DNA from 4 places in the Promicromonospora sp. NPDC023987 genome. Region 2 is predicted to be linked to each of the others. Evidence: riboswitches for the same ligand, from Rfam matches in the RefSeq annotation. Region 2 holds a riboswitch; each other region holds the start of a gene.
What was found. A riboswitch is a leader RNA that binds a small molecule or an ion and turns the genes downstream of it on or off. The one in region 2 is predicted to bind cyclic di-AMP.
Positions count from the first base shown of each region.

Region 1: it holds a riboswitch for cyclic di-AMP, as region 2 does, so the genes downstream of both, AB0F40_RS12755 (NlpC/P60 family protein) here and AB0F40_RS24370 (C40 family peptidase) in region 2, are expected to answer to the same signal.
Region 3: it holds a riboswitch for cyclic di-AMP, as region 2 does, so the genes downstream of both, AB0F40_RS00850 (C40 family peptidase) here and AB0F40_RS24370 (C40 family peptidase) in region 2, are expected to answer to the same signal.
Region 4: it holds a riboswitch for cyclic di-AMP, as region 2 does, so the genes downstream of both, AB0F40_RS18100 (NlpC/P60 family protein) here and AB0F40_RS24370 (C40 family peptidase) in region 2, are expected to answer to the same signal.

Region 1 is NZ_JBEZZF010000023.1:42,560-46,593, forward strand. Features, by position in the region: gene AB0F40_RS12750 (universal stress protein) at 1-497, opposite strand, end outside; gene AB0F40_RS12755 (NlpC/P60 family protein) at 688-1,329, opposite strand; cyclic di-AMP (ydaO/yuaA leader) riboswitch at 1,482-1,672, opposite strand; gene AB0F40_RS12760 (iron dependent repressor, metal binding and dimerization domain protein) at 1,800-2,516, opposite strand; gene serC (phosphoserine transaminase) at 2,600-3,709, shown strand; gene AB0F40_RS12770 (MHYT domain-containing protein) at 3,829-4,034, shown strand, end outside.
Region 2 is NZ_JBEZZF010000082.1:16,384-20,417, reverse strand. Features, by position in the region: gene AB0F40_RS24375 (potassium transporter TrkG) at 55-1,422, opposite strand; gene AB0F40_RS24370 (C40 family peptidase) at 1,804-2,544, opposite strand; cyclic di-AMP (ydaO/yuaA leader) riboswitch at 2,546-2,742, opposite strand; gene AB0F40_RS24365 (hypothetical protein) at 3,013-3,801, shown strand; gene AB0F40_RS24360 (S8 family serine peptidase) at 3,948-4,034, shown strand, end outside.
Region 3 is NZ_JBEZZF010000001.1:182,317-186,350, reverse strand. Features, by position in the region: gene mutM (bifunctional DNA-formamidopyrimidine glycosylase/DNA-(apurinic or apyrimidinic site) lyase) at 1-393, shown strand, start outside; gene AB0F40_RS00855 (NAD(P)-dependent oxidoreductase) at 456-1,433, opposite strand; gene AB0F40_RS00850 (C40 family peptidase) at 1,542-2,420, opposite strand; cyclic di-AMP (ydaO/yuaA leader) riboswitch at 2,421-2,600, opposite strand; gene AB0F40_RS00845 (NAD(P)/FAD-dependent oxidoreductase) at 2,728-4,034, shown strand, end outside.
Region 4 is NZ_JBEZZF010000042.1:34,156-38,189, reverse strand. Features, by position in the region: gene AB0F40_RS18110 (cysteine hydrolase) at 1-169, opposite strand, end outside; gene AB0F40_RS18105 (cytosine permease) at 166-1,590, opposite strand; gene AB0F40_RS18100 (NlpC/P60 family protein) at 1,729-2,538, opposite strand; cyclic di-AMP (ydaO/yuaA leader) riboswitch at 2,541-2,692, opposite strand; gene AB0F40_RS18095 (serine hydrolase domain-containing protein) at 2,966-4,034, shown strand, end outside.

The DNA.
Region 1 (4,034 bases), on a different contig from region 2:
GAACCGGCCGCGCCACCGGACGCGGCGCCCGGCACGCTCCAGGAGACGCCGCGGTTGGCCTCGGCACGCAGCGGAACCACCACGACGGGGCACTGCGCGTGCGCGGGGAGCGCGGACGACACGGTGCCCAGCAGCCGCTCCGTGAACCCGCCCCGGCCGCGCGTCCCGACGACGGCGAGGCCGTAGTCGCCGGACAGCTCCACGAGCACGCCCGCCGCGTCCCCGGTGGCGACCTCGGTGGTAGCACGCACGCCGGCGTCGGCCACGCGGGCCTCCGCCTCGGCGAGGACCGATTTGGCGCCCTCCTGGATGGTCGTGTCGTCGAGAGCGGCGTAGCCGCCGTCGAGCGACGCAGCCGTGAACGACGGCAGGGAATAGCTGCACACGATGTGCAGCGACCAGCCCACACGGTGCGCGTAGGCGGTCGCCCAGTCCAGCGCGTGCAGACTAGCGGCCGATCCGTCCACACCGACCAGTACGACCTCGGATCGCGTCATCGCCAGCCCTTTCTTCGGCAGTGCACCATTGCACTCCAAACCTACCGGCGGCGCGCGCGTTGTGGGTAACCGGTGGCAAAAAGTCTGCAGGAAGAAGGCAAAGCAGAGCGCCTGCCCGGTGTCCGGACAGGCGCTCTGCTCAGTGGTGCTACGTGGCTGGGCTCAGACCCTATGCGTACGAGCCTGCGGCTCAGCCCATGCGGATGAACGTGGGGTTCGACTGCCAGATGGTGCGGAAGTCGACCACGGTGCCCGGCTTGGACGCGTCGATCATGGTGTTGCCACCGGCGTAGATCGAGACATGGCCGGGGGTCCACATCAGGTCGCCCGGCTGCGCCTCGGACGCCGGCACCTGCGTGCCGTAGCCCGGCTGCGCGCCCGACGAGTGCGGCAGGTTGATACCGAGCTGGCCGTAGACGTACGAGGTGAAGCCGGAGCAGTCGAAGCCGCTCGGCGATCCACCACCGGAGACGTACGGCACGCCGACGTAGCGGCTCGCGATGGAGATCACGGAGTTGCCGATCGCCGACGCGGGAACGTCCACCGAGGTGGCGGTGGCGGCGGCGGCCTCTGCGGCTTCCGCAGCCTCTGCGGCGGCCTCCTCTGCGGCCTTCTCGGCCTCTGCGGCGGCGAGCTCTGCCTGGTAGTCCTCGTTCTCGGCGGCGGAGACCACGGAGACCGCGGCCTTCTCGACGGTGAGCTCAGCGTCGGGCGCGACGGTCACGACGGGGGCGTTGGCCAGCGCCTCGCGAGCCTGCGACGTCAGAGCGTTGAGGTCGACCGAGTTCATCTTCGCGTGGCCGGACTCGACGGGCGCGGCCTGTGCGGCCATCGCTCCACCGAAGGTCGAGACGAGAAGTGCGCCACCGGCAGCGGCGACCGCGGTACGGCGGCCGACGGCGGCGTTCTGCGCGAGTTCGCTGAGGGGAGTTACTGGTCGTCGCGCAGCCCGATGACGGGCGCGAGTCGTACGTGCAGTCACGTATTACCTCTCCTTGTACGCCTTCGAGGTCAGCTGTCGGGTTCGGGTGGGAGAAATCACCCGGCCGTGCATCCCGAAGGAATACCCGGCTTCACCCCGAGGACGCACCCTGGCGCCCGTTGGTGGGTCCCCCGCCTCTGTCATGCGGTCGTTTTGGACCCCGGCCGGTGACAGAGTTCGGCGTCCGTCCGAGGACTCCCACGAATAACTCCGTGGGAGCGGTCCGAACGTACCGGACCTCTCCGCCGATGTCACGTTCCGGCAACGAATGCCATGACGTGTCGGACCTGCGGCTTCACGTTTCCGGCAAATCGGACGCTTTAAGCGGTCGCCACGAAGAGGTGGCGGGCCAGGTCTTCCCCGAGCTCGAGCGCAGTTCCCGCGCCGTCGACCGTCACCGTGTAGGTCCCGTCGTTGTGCTCGGCGGTGACGCGGGAGCCGGGCACCAGGCCGGCGTCCGACAGGCGCGCGAGCAGCTCGACGTCCGTCTGCAGTGGCTCCGCGATGCGGGTGAGGGACGCCGCGAGCGGCTCGCCCTTGATGCCCTTCTTCGCCGCAGCCTCGAACGCGGCGGGCAGCGAGATCACGCCGGTCAGGAACGGCACGTCGGTGTACTCCTCGCCCAGCTCCGAGAGGCCGGGGATCGGGTTGCCGTACGGGTCGTGGTGCGGGTGGTCGAGCAGGCCGACGAGGCGCTTCTCCACGAGGTCGCTCATGACGTGCTCCCAGCGGCAGGCCTCGACGTGCACGTGCTCCCAGTCGAGCTTGATGACGTCGGTCAGCAGACGCTCGGCGAGCCGGTGCTTGCGCATCACGCGCATCGCCTTGTCCTGACCCAGCTCGGTGAGCTCGAGGTGCCGGTCGCCCGTCACGATCACCAGACCGTCGCGCTCCATGCGCGCGACGGTCTGGGACACCGTCGGGCCGGAATGCCCCAGGCGTTCCGCGATGCGCGCGCGCAGGGGCGTGATGCCCTCCTCGTCGAGCTCGTAGATCGTCTTGAGGTACATCTCGGTGGTGTCGATCAGATCCGTCACGTCAGCTCCCGTCATGCGCACAGCCGCCCAGTCGCCCTGGACACGTGCGGCCCGGGCGTCGGCCCAGGTTCTAGTCTAGTTCTGTGCCACTGACTATCCCGACACAGCTGCTGCCCACCGACGGCCGTTTCGGCTCCGGCCCTTCCAAGGTGCGCCCGGGCCAGGTCGATCATCTCGTGGCGAACGCGCACGTGCTCGGTACGTCACACCGGCGGGCGCCGGTGAAGGACCTGGTGCACCGCATTCGTGAGGGTGTCACGGAGCTGCTGGGCGCGCCCGACGGATACGAGGTGGTGCTCGGCAACGGCGGCGCGACGGCCTTCTGGGACGTCGCGACGCTGTGCCTCGTCGAGCGCAAGGCCCAGCACGCGGCCTTCGGCGAGTTCGGGGGCAAGTTCGCCACCGCAACGTCGCGTGCGCCCTTCCTCGAGCCCTCCCAGGTGATCTCGGCGGAGCCTGGCTCGGTGGCCTACCTCGAGGCGGCCGACGACGTCGACACCTACGCCACCCCGCACAACGAGACCTCCACCGGAGCGATCGCTCCGGTGCGGCGCCCGACGGGGCCCGACGGCGCCGTCGTGCTCACGGACGCGACGTCCGGTGCGGGCGCCCTGCCCGTGGACCTCAGCCAGACCGACGCGTACTACTTCGCCCCGCAGAAGGCGTTCGCGGCCGACGGCGGCCTGTGGCTCGCCGTCCTGTCCCCCGCCGCCGTGGAGCGGGCCGCACGGATCGAGGGTTCGGGTCGGTGGGTGCCGGAGTTCCTGTCGCTCACGACGGCCGTGACGAACTCGCGCCAGGACCAGACGCTCAACACGCCCGCCGTCGCGACGCTGCTCCTCCTGGCCGACCAGGTCGAGTGGCTGCTGGAGCAGGGCGGGCTGGCGTGGTCGACCAAGCGTTGTGCGACGTCGGCCGAGATCCTCTACTCCTGGGCCGAGTCGAGGGAGTGGGCGACACCGTTCGTCACGCGCCCCGAGGAGCGGTCGACAGTGGTCGGCACCATCGACCTCGCTCCGGAGATCGACGTCGAGCGCGTGCTCGCCGACCTGTCGGCCAACGGTGTGCAGGACGTGTTCGCGTACCGGAAGCTCGGACGCAACCAGCTCCGCGTCGGGATGTACCCTGCGGTCGACCCGGACGACGTCGCGGCGCTCACCGCGTGCGTCGACTACCTCGTCGAAACCGTTTGACCAGCGCGATCACGTCCGCAATACCCCTTCGGCGGCGAGTTCTGGCTATTGTCCGGGGCACAGGGACTCTGTAACGTTTCCGCAACAGAGGGAACCATTCAAGGGGCTGTTCAAACACCATGCCAGTGATCGACCACTTCACCTTCGGGATCGTGACGCCGTTGCTGGCGTACGCGATCTCGTGTACCGGCGCAGCAACGGGCCTCGCGTGCACGTCTCGAGCCCGAGCAGCTTCGGGCGGGACGCGCGCCGCGTGGCTCGTGTTCGGCGCCATCGCCCTCGGTGGCACCGGCATCTGGGTGATGCACTTCGTCGCCATGCTGGG
Region 2 (4,034 bases):
CAGTCCCGGACGCCGCGCCGTCGGCCACGATCACGCTGGTCCGCTCCGTAGCCGTCAGCCGATGATCGGGGCGCTCTCCGGCAGTCGGTACAGGCGGCCACGGGCACGCAGGGCGAGCGCGGTGCCGAGGGTGATCGGCCCGAGCCGACCGATGAACATCAGCACGACGAGCACCACCTGGTGGTACCAGGCGAGCTGCGCGGTGATCCCCGTGGACAGACCGGTGGTGGTGAACGCCGACGTCACCTCGAACAGGATCTGGTCCACCGTGAACGGCGAGAGCGCCGTCATCCACAGGGTGGGGAGGACCACTATCGCGACCGCGAGCAGGGCCAGGGTGAGGGCCTGCCGCTGGGTGGCGGGCGAGATGCGGCGGTCGAAGACCGTGGCGTCCGGGTCGCCACGCAGCTCGGACCAGATCACGACGGCGAGCACCGCGAAAGTCGTCACCTTGATGCCGCCGGCCGTTCCTCCGGAGCCGCCGCCGATGAACATGAGGATGATCGTGCCGAGCCAGGTCTCCGTGTGCATGTCGCCGGTGCTCACCGAGTTGAACCCGGCGGTGCGGGCCTGGACCGACTGCGTGAACGACGCCAGGACCCGGCCGCCGGTGTCGAGGCTGCCCATGGTGGCCGCGTTGTCCCACTCGGCCACGAGGAAGAACAGGGCGCCGCCCACCAGCAGCAGCGCCGTCATCAGCAGCGTGATCTTGGTGTGGACGCTCCAGCGTGCCGGGCGCACGCGCTCGCGCAGGACCTCGATGACCACTGGCAGGCCGAGCCCGCCCACGATCGTGGCGAGGCAGATCGGCAGGACGATCCACGGGTCGGCCACGAAGTCCATGAGCGACAGCGAGAACAGGGCGAAGCCGGCGTTGTTGTACCCCGAGACGGCGTGGAACACGCCGTGCCAGAGCGCTCGGCCGAGCGGCTCGTCGTAGGCGACGACGAAGCGCACCGTCAGCACCATCGCGACGATGGCCTCGATGACCAGCGCGAGGATGACGACGCGGACCAGGGTCCTGCGTACGTCACCGAGGCTCACCGTCCGGGTCGACGCCGCGGCGACCAGTCGCGAGCTCAGGTCCAGGCGCCGCGAGACCAGGACGCCGAGCAGCGAGGCGACGGTCATGACCCCCAGGCCGCCGATCTGGATGAGCACCAGGATGACCGCCTCGCCGAACCCTGACCAGAACACCGGTGTGTCCGTGACGATCAGGCCCGTGACGCACACGGCCGACGTCGCCGTGAACAGCGCCTCCATGAACGTGGCCGGCTCACCGGACGCCGCGACCGGGAGCAGCAGGAGCAGCGTGCCCACCGCGATGGCACCGACGAAGCCGGCGATCACGAGCTGGCCGGGCCGACGCCGCAGTGCCGCACCCCGCCCGCCCTCACGACCCGCGGGGCTGCTGAACCGCATCTGGCTACCGTCGGCTTTCGTTCGTCGTACGTCACGGTCGTGTACCGGCGCCGCCTGACGCCCGGCCGCTACGTTAGCCCGTCATCGACGCGGGAACGCGGAAGGCGCCGCCTCCGGCGCCGGGCGGAAACCCGGCGCGGAGGCGGCGCCTCGCGGTGAACTGCTGGTCCTACGGCTCAGGCCCTGCGGCTTGGCCCTACGGCTCAGGCTCTACTCGTATCGTCTGAGCCTGCGGTTCCGCTCCGGGCGCGTGCCTCGTACCTCGGCCCACACCCTGCGCTGCACCTACGGCTCAGGCCCTACTCGTATCGTCTGAGCCTGCGGTTCCGCTCCGGGCGCGTGCCTCGTACCTCGGCCCACACCCTGCGCTGCACCTACGGCTCAGACGACGCGGATGAACGTCGGGCTGTTCTGCCACATCTCGGTGTAGCGCACCGGCATGCCAGCGGCCCAGGCCTCGATGATCATGCCGTCGCCCGCGTAGAGGGCCACGTGGCCGGGCGTCCAGACGATGTCGCCGGGCTCCGGGTAGGTCACCTGGTAGCCGGAGCTGAGCATCGCACCGGACGAGTGCGGCAGGTTCACGCCGAGCTGCGCGTACACGTACTGGATCAGGCCGGAGCAGTCCATGCCCTCGGCCGGCGAGTTACCGCCCAGCACGTAGGTGATGCCGAGGTAGTTGAAGGCGATGTTGATGGCCTGCTGGCCGACCGGGACCGGGTCCGGAGCGTCGACCGAGACGACGGCAGGGCCTTCGTCCCCCTTGCTGCCCTTCTTACCGTCCGACGAGGTACCCAGGGCTTCCATCTCGGTCGGCATCTTTGCATCGGCCGGGACGGTCACGGTGGGGGCGTTCACGACGGCCTGCTTGGCGACCGCGGTGAGGGAGTTGAGGTCGACCGAGTTGAGCTTCGCGGTCTTCACGTCGGTCTTGAGGTCCATCGCCGGGGCCGCGTGGGCCGTCGTCGCGATGGTCGAGATCAGAACGCCACCTGCAGCTGCGGCGATGGCGCCACGGCGGGCGACGGTGCCGGCGTTCTCCGTGGCGGTACGAGCAAGAATGGTCAGCGGTGTCATGGCCGGCCGGCTGTCACGATGCCGGCCGCGAATGGAGTTCGTCACCTAATGTCTCCTGTACCGCCTGCGAGGTCAGCTGTCGGGTTCGGGTAGGAGTACACACCCGGCCGCACGGCTACTGGGGGGTTCCGTCCGGCTTCACCCCGAGGACGACGATGTCGCTGTCGCCCGGGAAGTGGGTCCCCCGCTCCTGTCTCGAACGTCTGGTCGTGAACCGGTGACAGGATTCGGCGTCCGGCGCACGGCTCCACCGTTGCGGGGGAGCAGAAGTCAAAGTACACACGTTCACGGGAAAAGTCACGATCGGGTTACGCATTACGGTCTGACCCAACGAAGACGCAGATTTACGTCGTTCCGGTCTTCAGCGGTTATGACCGACATCACACACATCCGCTACCGTTCGGCCGCATGTCCGAAAGTGCGTACCGCGTCTCCCCCTGGTGGGTGCTTCTCATCAGTGCCGTCGCATGGTGGGTCGGTGGCTTCTTGCCCTGGCTTCTTCAGGCGTTATACGTGGTCACCGGCATTTCGGAGGCTGCGACAGCGGCCGGTGGAGGCTTTCTGCCCCTGCCGTTCGTCGCCGACGACGCGGTGGTCGGGCTGGCCGTCATGGCCCTGTTCGGCGGTCTCCTCGGCGGGGTCGCGGCCGGTCTGCCGGCGTCGGCGAGAGCGGGGGCCGGCGCTGCGCTCACAGGCACCCTCGTGGCCATGGCGGCCACGGTCGGAGTCTCCTGGTGGCTCTCGATGCGGGGGAGTGTGCCCGGCGACGCCGTGCCGCTCGGGATGGTCGTCATCACCGGGGTCGCCGGGGCGGTCGGGCTCGCGGCCGGCCTCCTGACGGTCCTCGGACCGGCAGCCCTGCGCGGTCTGACGCTCGCTCTGCCGGTGGTGCTCCTCGACGGCTGGCTCTGGGGGCTGCTCCCGGGGAACCTGGTGTCCCCCACCGGCACCTGGTGGATCTTCGCGGTGGCGCTCGGCATCGCGTTCGGTCTCGCCGTGGACACGAAGCCCATCGAGCTCCTGGGCTGGCTGCCCGCCGCAGGGGTCGTCTGGGTCCTCCAGGCGGCCGGTCCGGCCCTCATGGCCGTGCAGGAGAACATCTGGCCCGGCTCAGCGCTCACAGCGGACCCGCTCTCCGCGGCCGGCATCGTCGTGGACGAGCTCGCCTCGGCGGCCGTCGTGTCCGACGGGCACCAGCTCGGTGCCTGGGTGGTCGCCCTCCTGCTCGGAGCGACGATCGCAGCACTCCGGCTCTCCAGGGAAGCCTCGGACGAGGGCGAGCTCTCAGAGGCCTGGGCCTGAAGCTGGCAGTCCGCGCCACTACTGATTGCGATTGTGTAAATTTCACCCGCTACGCGGCGTCTACCCTGTTCTGCGCCTGTCCGATACCCCTAGGTTTGGCCCGGTTCGGGGGTAATCCAGCCCCCGTGCGAGCAATGGGGGCTCTTATGAACAGGATGTCAGTCGTCGGCGTCGCCGCGTCCGCGGTACTTACCGTGGCAACGCTCGTCGCTGTGGCGCCAGGTGCACAGGCC
Region 3 (4,034 bases), on a different contig from region 2:
GTCCGCCGACGTCGGACCCAGGTGAAGCGGGCTCTGCTCGACCAGACCGTCGTGTCCGGCGTGGGCAACATCTACGCCGACGAGGCGCTGTGGCGGGCGAAGGTGCACTGGGCGCGGCAGACCGACAAGCTGAGGACCGCCGACGTGCGCCGTGTGCTCGACTCGGCGGCCGAGGTCATGCGTGAGGCGCTGGCCCAGGGCGGCACCAGCTTCGACGAGCTGTACGTCAACGTGAACGGGGAGTCGGGGTACTTCGACCGCTCGCTCGCGGTCTACGGGCAGGAGAACGAGGAATGCCGCCGCTGCGGTGCGCTCGTGCGCCGCGACGCGTTCATGAACCGCTCATCATTCAGCTGCCCGGTCTGCCAGCCGGCCCCCCGTAACCTCCGTTGAGTGCTGGCTATTTGTTGTCGTGAGGCGCGAAAGCCCGCAAATAGCCAGCACTCAACGAGGGGTCAGCGGGGGGTTACGTTTCGGACGGGGGTGCCTCTTCGCCAGGCCGTGAGCTGCTCGGCGAGGAACCGGGCCGCACCGCGCGGACGCCCGCCCGCCACGTGCGGCGTCAGGATCAGGTTGGGGACGTCCCACAGCGGGGAGTCCTCCGGCAGCGGCTCGGTCTCCATGACGTCGAGCGCCGCGCCCGAGAGCCGCCCGGACCGCAGCGCGTCCGCGAGAGCCACCTCGTCCACGGTCGCTCCGCGACCGACGTTGACGAACCGCGCGGTCGGCGGCAGCAGGCCGAGCAGGCGTTCGCCAAGGATGTGGTGGGTGGCGGGGCCGGCCGGCAGCAGCGAGATGAGCAGGTCGGTCTCGGCCAGCAGCGCGTCCAGACCGTCGGGCCCCACCACCGGATACCCGGCGCGCTCGCCGGCGCGCGAGGCGACCCCAGTGACCTGCGCACCGAGTGCGGTCAGTAGCGGAGCCAGCCGCAGAGCGATCGACCCGAAGCCCCAGATCGTCACGCGTGCGCCGTCGAGCGTGTACTCCCGGCCGGTGACCGGGTCGGCCTGGGCGAACGCGATCTCCTTTGCCCAGTGGTGATCGCGCTGCGCGGCCAGCGACGCGTCGATGCGGCGGACCGACGCGAGGATCAGCGCGAGGGTGTGCTCGGCGACTGTGTCGTCGTGCAGGGACTGGCCGGACGAGATGACGACGTCGGCGCCGAACCCGGAACGCAGCGCGACGTCGGGGCCGGCCGAGAGGGTCTGCACCCAGCGCAGGCCGGTCAGGCGGCGGGCGGCGTCCGCGAGCACCTTGGGCGGGTTGGACCACGTGATCAGCACCTCGGCGTCCGTGTGCTCCTCGGGGATCGGGTCGTTCATCACGTACGTCGCGACGACGTCGGTGCCGCCGGGCGCGAAGGAGGCTCCGGCGTCGGGCAGGAGGGACGGGAAGTCGAGGTCGAAGGGCACGTCCGGTGCGAGGATCTTCACGCCCGGGACGTTACCTGACCGGTCCACGGGACGAGTACGGGGTGTGCCGCGCCGGAAGTCCGGCGGGACACACCCCGTACCCGATCTGGAGGGTGACGCGAGAAGAGGTCAGCCCGTCACCCGGATGAACACCGGGTTGTTCTGCCACATCTCGCCGTACTGCACGGGAGTGCCCTGCTGCTGGGCCTCCACGACCGTGCCGTTGCCCGCGTAGAGGGCGACGTGACCCGGCGTCCACACGATGTCGCCCGGCTGGGCCTCCGCGGCGGAGACCTGGTACCCGACGGTCGACATCGCGCTCGAGCTGTGCGGGAGGCTCACCCCGAGCTTGCCGTAGACGTACTGGATGAGCCCGGAGCAGTCGAAGCCGCTGGGGGAGGCTCCGCCCCACACGTAGGGCACGCCCACGTACTCGAGGGCCAGGTTGACGGCCTGCTGGCCGAGGCCGGAGGCGTCGGCGGCGGCTGCGGCCTCTGCCTCCGCGGCGGCCTCGGCTGCGGCGGCTGCCTCGGCCTCTGCCTTGGCCTTCGCCTCTGCTTCGGCCTTGGCGCGCGCCTCGGCCTCCGCCTTCGCCTTGGCCTCGGCGATGCCGGCCTCGGTCTCGGCGTAGGGCGTCACCGACACCCGTCCGCGCTCGGCCCAGAAGTCGGCGTCCTGCGTGACCTTGACCTTGGTGACCAGGTTCTCGGCGAAGCCGGACCGGGTCGTGGAGTCGACGGTGTTGCTGACCGGCGTCGCACCCGCGAGCGTGGTCTGCGTGTGCGTCTCGGCGGGAGCGGTGTGGGCGGTCTGGGTGAAGACCGACGCCAGCATGCCGGACGTGACGACCGCGATGGCGCCGGTGCGGGCGGCATTCTCGGCGGCGGTCTGGGTCAGTGCGGTGAAGGGGGTGAGCGCGGGGCCGTCGGCGCGGTGCCTGCCTCGGCTGCTGGAACGGTTTGCCTGGTCGTCCGCCCAGTCATGGGTACGGTCGGTGAGTACGGTCACCAGTGATCTCCTCGGACGCCTACGAAGTGAGCTGTCGGGTTCGGATGGGGAGAGCGATCACCCGGCCTCGCAAGGAGGCTTCACCCCAAGGACACTCACGTGCCCGGCCTACTTGGTTCCCCCGCCCCTGTCACGTCGTAGCTGCTCAGATCCGGTGACAGGGCTCGGCGTCCGGACCAGGACCCCACCGTTACTGGCGAGGTGTCATGACCGTACCCGCCCGTCGCGCAAATGTCACGATTAGGTCACATACCAACTTGTGATGGAACCTCCCTGGTAATCAGTGCCCCATGGGACTATGACGTGCATGCCTGATTCCCCGCGTTCCCGGTACGACGTCGTCGTCATCGGCGGAGGTCACAACGGCCTCACCGCCGCGGCCTACGCGGCCCGTGGCGGCCGCTCCGTCCTGGTGCTCGAACGAGCCGACCACGTGGGCGGCGCGGCCGTCTCGGCCCGCCCGTTCGCCGGCGTGGACGCGCGGCTGTCGCGCTACTCCTACCTCGTCTCGCTCCTGCCGCGCCAGGTGATCGAGGAGCTCGGGCTCCCCATCACCCTCAAGCGCCGGCGCTGGTCCTCCTACACACCGGTGGCCGACGGCGGCCTGCTCGTCGACAGCCAGGACGACGCCGCCACGCGCGCCTCGTTCCGTCACCTCACCGGGTCGGACGCCGACTTCGAGGCGTGGGGACGCTTCTACGCCATGACCGCCGAGGTGGCCCGCCGGCTCGCGCCGACGCTCACCGAGCCGCTGCTCCCGCGCTCGGTGGTCCGCGACCGGGTGGTCGACGGCGTGGGGGAGGCGGCCTGGCGCGCCCTCTTCGAGGAGCCCCTCGGCGACGTGCTGCGGCGCACCTTCGCCGACGACGTCGTGCGCGGCGTCGCGGCCACCGACGGCCTGATCGGCACCTTCGCCGACGTCGACGAGCCGTCCCTGCGGCAGAACCGCTGCCTTCTCTACCACGTCATCGGTAACGGGACCGGCGACTGGGACGTGCCGGTGGGTGGCATGGGCGCCGTCTCGGGCGCACTGCACGACGCCGCCGTGGCCGCCGGCGCGACGATCGTCACCTCGGCGACCGTCACCGCCGTCGACCCGGGTTCCTCGGGCGCGGAGGTCGCGTGGACCGACGCCGACGGGCGGGTCCGTGGCGCGACCGCCGGGCACGTCCTCGCCGGGTGCGCTCCTGCCGAGCTGGAGCGCCTGCTGGGCGGCGAGGCGCCGGAGCCCGGCCCCGAGGGCGCACAGCTCAAGGTCAACATGCTGCTCACGCGCCTGCCCCGGCTGCGCGACGACGTCGACCCCGTCGCCGCGTTCAGCGGCACCCTGCACGTCAACGAGTCCCTGACCCAGCTCCAGGCCGCGCACGCGCAGGCCGCCGCCGGACACATCCCTGAGCTGCCGCCGAGCGAGATCTACTGCCACACCCTGACGGACCGGACGATCCTCGGCCCGGCGCTCGCCGGGACCGACGCGCAGACCATCACGCTGTTCGGGCTGCACATGCCGGCGCGGCTCTTCCGCGCCGATCCCGGCGGCGCTCGCGACCAGGCGCTCCGGGCCACGCTCGCCTCCCTGAACAGCGTGCTGGCCGAGCCCGTCGAGGACGTCCT
Region 4 (4,034 bases), on a different contig from region 2:
CGGTGCGGCCGACGAACGCGGGGAGGAGGCGGCGGGTCCCGGCGAGCGCGGTCGGGTAGTCGGGGGAGGCCCAGGGGCTGGGCGGGCGGGCGAAGACGTCCTGCATGTCGATCACGACCAGGGCGGCGTCCGGCCCGGGCGGCGCCACGGCGGCTTCGGGCGCCGTCATCGCTCTTCCTGGCGGTGCACCGCACGGGCGCTGAGAACCAGGGTCCCGACGAATCCGATGGCCAGCGCGACCAGCACGCCGAGGTTGGCGAAGGCCCAGCTGCCGTCGATCCCGCCGAGCGGCCCGAGCAGGTAGCCCTGCCAGGCGAGCCATGGCGCGTAGGTGTTGGTCACCAGTCCCCAGCCGACGGCGGTGCCGGCCAGCACCAGGAGCACGGCGGGCCAGTTCACCGACCCGTAGCGGCCGGCGGCGTCGTACAGGTCGGCGTCGGTGTAGTCGCGGCGGCGCAGCAGGATGTCGGCGAGCAGCACGCCGCACCAGGCGGCGACCGGCACGCCGAGCGTGATGAGGAAGCCCTGGAAGGGGCCGATGAACGAGTCGGCGACGAAGACGACGTAGACCGCGCCGACGATCATGAGCCCGCCGTCGATCGCGGCCGCCACCCAGCGCGGCGCGGGCAGCCCCAGGGACAGCAGGGCCAGGCCGGACGAGTAGATGTCGAGCGCCGCGCCGCCGATCAGGCCGGCCAGCGCCACCACGGCGAACGGGATGAGGAACCACGTGGGCAGGAGCGTGGACAGGGCACCGATGGGGTCCGCGCCGATCGCCTCGTTCAGGGTGGGGTCGGAGCCGGCGAGCAGCAGGCCGAAGACGAGCAGCACCACGGGGGCAAGGGACGCGCCGAGGGTGGTCCACCCGACGATCCGGGGGCCGGAGGCGGAGCGGGGCAGGTAGCGCGAGTAGTCGGCGGCCATGTTGACCCAGCCCAGGCCGAACCCGGTCATCATGAACACGAGCCCGCCGATCACCTGCGGGGCGCCGCCCGCGGGGATCGCGGCGACCGTCGCCCAGTCGACGTGGTCGGCCACGAGGACGATGTAGACGACGGTGAGCACTGCCGTGAGCACCGTGATGATCACCTGCAGCCGCATCACGAGGTCGAACCCGAAGACGCCGGCGGCCACCACGATGCTCGCCACGACCACGAGGGCCACGACCTTCGTGACGGTGCCACCGCCCCAGCCGAGGGCCCCGAGGACCGTCGAGGTGGCGAGCGTGGCCAGCGCCACCAGCACGGTCTCCCAGCCCACGGTGAGGATCCAGGACAGCAGGGAGGGCAGCTTGTTGCCGCGCACGCCGAACGCGGCACGGGACAGCACCATGGTGGGTGCCGATCCGCGCTTGCCGGCCAGCGAGATGAACCCGCAGAACAGGAACGACACCACGATGCCGACGGCACCGATCACCGTCGCCTGCCAGAACGAGACGCCGAACCCGAGCAGGTAGGAGCCGTAGCCGAGGCCCAGCACCGACACGTTGGCCCCGAACCACGGCCAGAAGAGGTCGCGTGGCGAGCCGCGTCGCTCGGACTCGTCGATGGTGTTCAGGGCGTTGGTCTCGACGCTACCGGGGGCGCTCATGATGGCGATCCTGCCACTGGCGTGGGCCCGGCGGCGAGAGTGTGGGACAAAGCACGAAGGACCCGCACCGTGTCGGTGCGGGCCCTTCGTGGTGGAGCTGACGGCGGAGCCTCCGGCTCAGCCGCTGTCCGGGTCGGTTCAGCCGACGCGGATGAAGACCGGGTTGTCCTGCCAGATCTGCGACTCGTGGACCGTCTGGCCGGGAACCGGCGCCTCGATCTGCTTGTCGCCACCCGCGTAGATGGAGATGTGGCCGGGGCTCCAGATGAGGTCGCCCGGCTGCGCCTCGGCAGCCGAGACCTCGGTGCCCGCGTAGCGCTGCTCAGTGGAGGAGTGCGGCAGCGTGACGCCGATCTGGGCGTAGACGTACGCCGTGAACCCGGAGCAGTCGAAGCCTGCGGGCGTCGAACCCGCCCAGACGTACGGCACGCCGATGTACTGCCGGGCGATGGAGACGATGTCGTTGGCGGCGGCCGGGGCGGCCTTCTCGACGACGTCCTTCACGGGCTCGGCGGCCTTCTCGACGACCGGCTCGGGCTCAGGCTCAGGCTCGGGCACGGGCTCCGGCTCGGGGGCCGGCGTCACCTTGATGGTGCCGGTCTCGAGCGTGAACTCGCTGTCGGCGGCGACCCGCACGGCGGGGGCGGTGTCCACCGACGCCGTGGTCAGCGCGGCGGTGGTGACCTCTGCGCCGGTCGACTTCTGCGCGGCGTCCTGCACCGCGTCCCGGACGGTCTCGAGCTCTGCCGTGGTCGTGCCGGGTTCCTTCATCGGGGCGGCGTTCGCCGGGACCCCGAGCAGCGAGACGACGAGGCCTGATCCGGCGGCGACGACCGCGCCACGTCGGGCGGTCGCGGAGATGCCGCGTGCGGCGGCGCGCGAGATCGGCGTCAGCGGGGTGATGGGCGGGTGGGCAGCACGATGGCGCCCGGGCGTGCGTGTAGTCACAGCGGTTCTCCCTGCGCCTACGAGGTGAGCTGTCGGATTCGGATCGGAGAATGACCCGGCCGCGTCGTGCTGTGCGGCTTCACCCCAAGGGCACCGATGGTGCCCGCATTCGTGGTTCCCCCGTCCCTGTCATCTGTTTCGGAGCAGATCTCGCGGCGGTGACAGGGCTCGGCGTCCACCTCGAGTGGTCGCGGCTTTCCCGCGAACCGGGAGCGACCGTAACCCTGATCGCCACCGAAGTCACAATCGCATCACGGCTTCCTGGGCTGCACCGGTTCCACTTGACCGGATTGTCCGCATGAGATACGTCACTCGTCTATCCCGTTTTCGGCGGCCAACCGCGGTTCGTCGGCCCGCACAACTGGCCCCTCGCCTCCTTGTCCGGCAGGACGAACACCACGTGCGGGGCTTTCCATAGCCTGACGGCATGACATCTCTCGACTCGGTCTCGACCTGGCTTGACGATCACTTTGCCGACTTGGTCGCCCGCCATCAGGTCCCGGGCGCGGGTGTCGCGGTGCTGGTCGACGGCGAGGTCGTCGATGCGGCGGCGGGCGTGCTCAGCACGACGACCGGGGTCGGGGCGACCACGGACTCCGTGTTCCAGATCGGGTCCGTCACCAAGCTGTGGACCACGTCCCTGCTGATGCGGGCGGTGGACGACGGCACGCTCGACCTCGACCTCCCGCTGCGCACGTACCTCCCGGAGTTCCGGGTGGCGGACGACGCCGCGAGCGCCGCCATCACCACCCGCCAGCTGCTGTGCCACACGGCCGGGTTCGAGGGCGACGTGTTCACGGACACGGGCCGCGGCGACGACGCGATCGGCAAGTACTTGGCGGAGCTGCACGGCCTGCCGCAGCTCTTCGCGCCGGGCGCGATGTTCTCCTACAACAACGCGGGCTTCGCGTTGCTGGGGCGCCTGGTCGAGGTGGTGCACAAGGTGCCGTACGACCGGGCGCTGACCGAGCTCCTGGCCGAGCCGCTGGGCCTGACGCACGTGGCGCCCAGCCCGTACGAGGCGATCCTGCACCGGGCGGCGGTGGGTCACGTCCAGGGCCCGGACGGCAACTGGACGGCGGCGCCCGTCTGGGCGCTGGCACGGTCCAACGCGGCGGCGGGGTCGATGCTCGCCATGCGCCCGCGTGACCTGGTCACCTTCGCGGGGATGCACCTGGCCGGGGGACTTGCGCCGGGCGGCACGCGGGTGCTGAGCGAGCAGAGCGTGGCCGCCATGCAGGCGGAGCAGGTGACGGTGCCGGACATCGGTTCGATGGGCGATGCGTGGGGCCTGGGCTGGACCATCTCCCGGGCCGCGGGCGGCACCGTCGTCTCGCACGACGGCGGGACGATCGGGCAGGCGGCGTTCCTGCGGGTGGTGCCCGGCGCGAACGTCGCGGTGGCCCTGCTGACCAACGGCGGAGACGTCTTCGGGCTCTACCGGGACGTGGTGCAGCACCTCACGAGCGAGCTCGCCGGCGTCACCCTCGCGGACC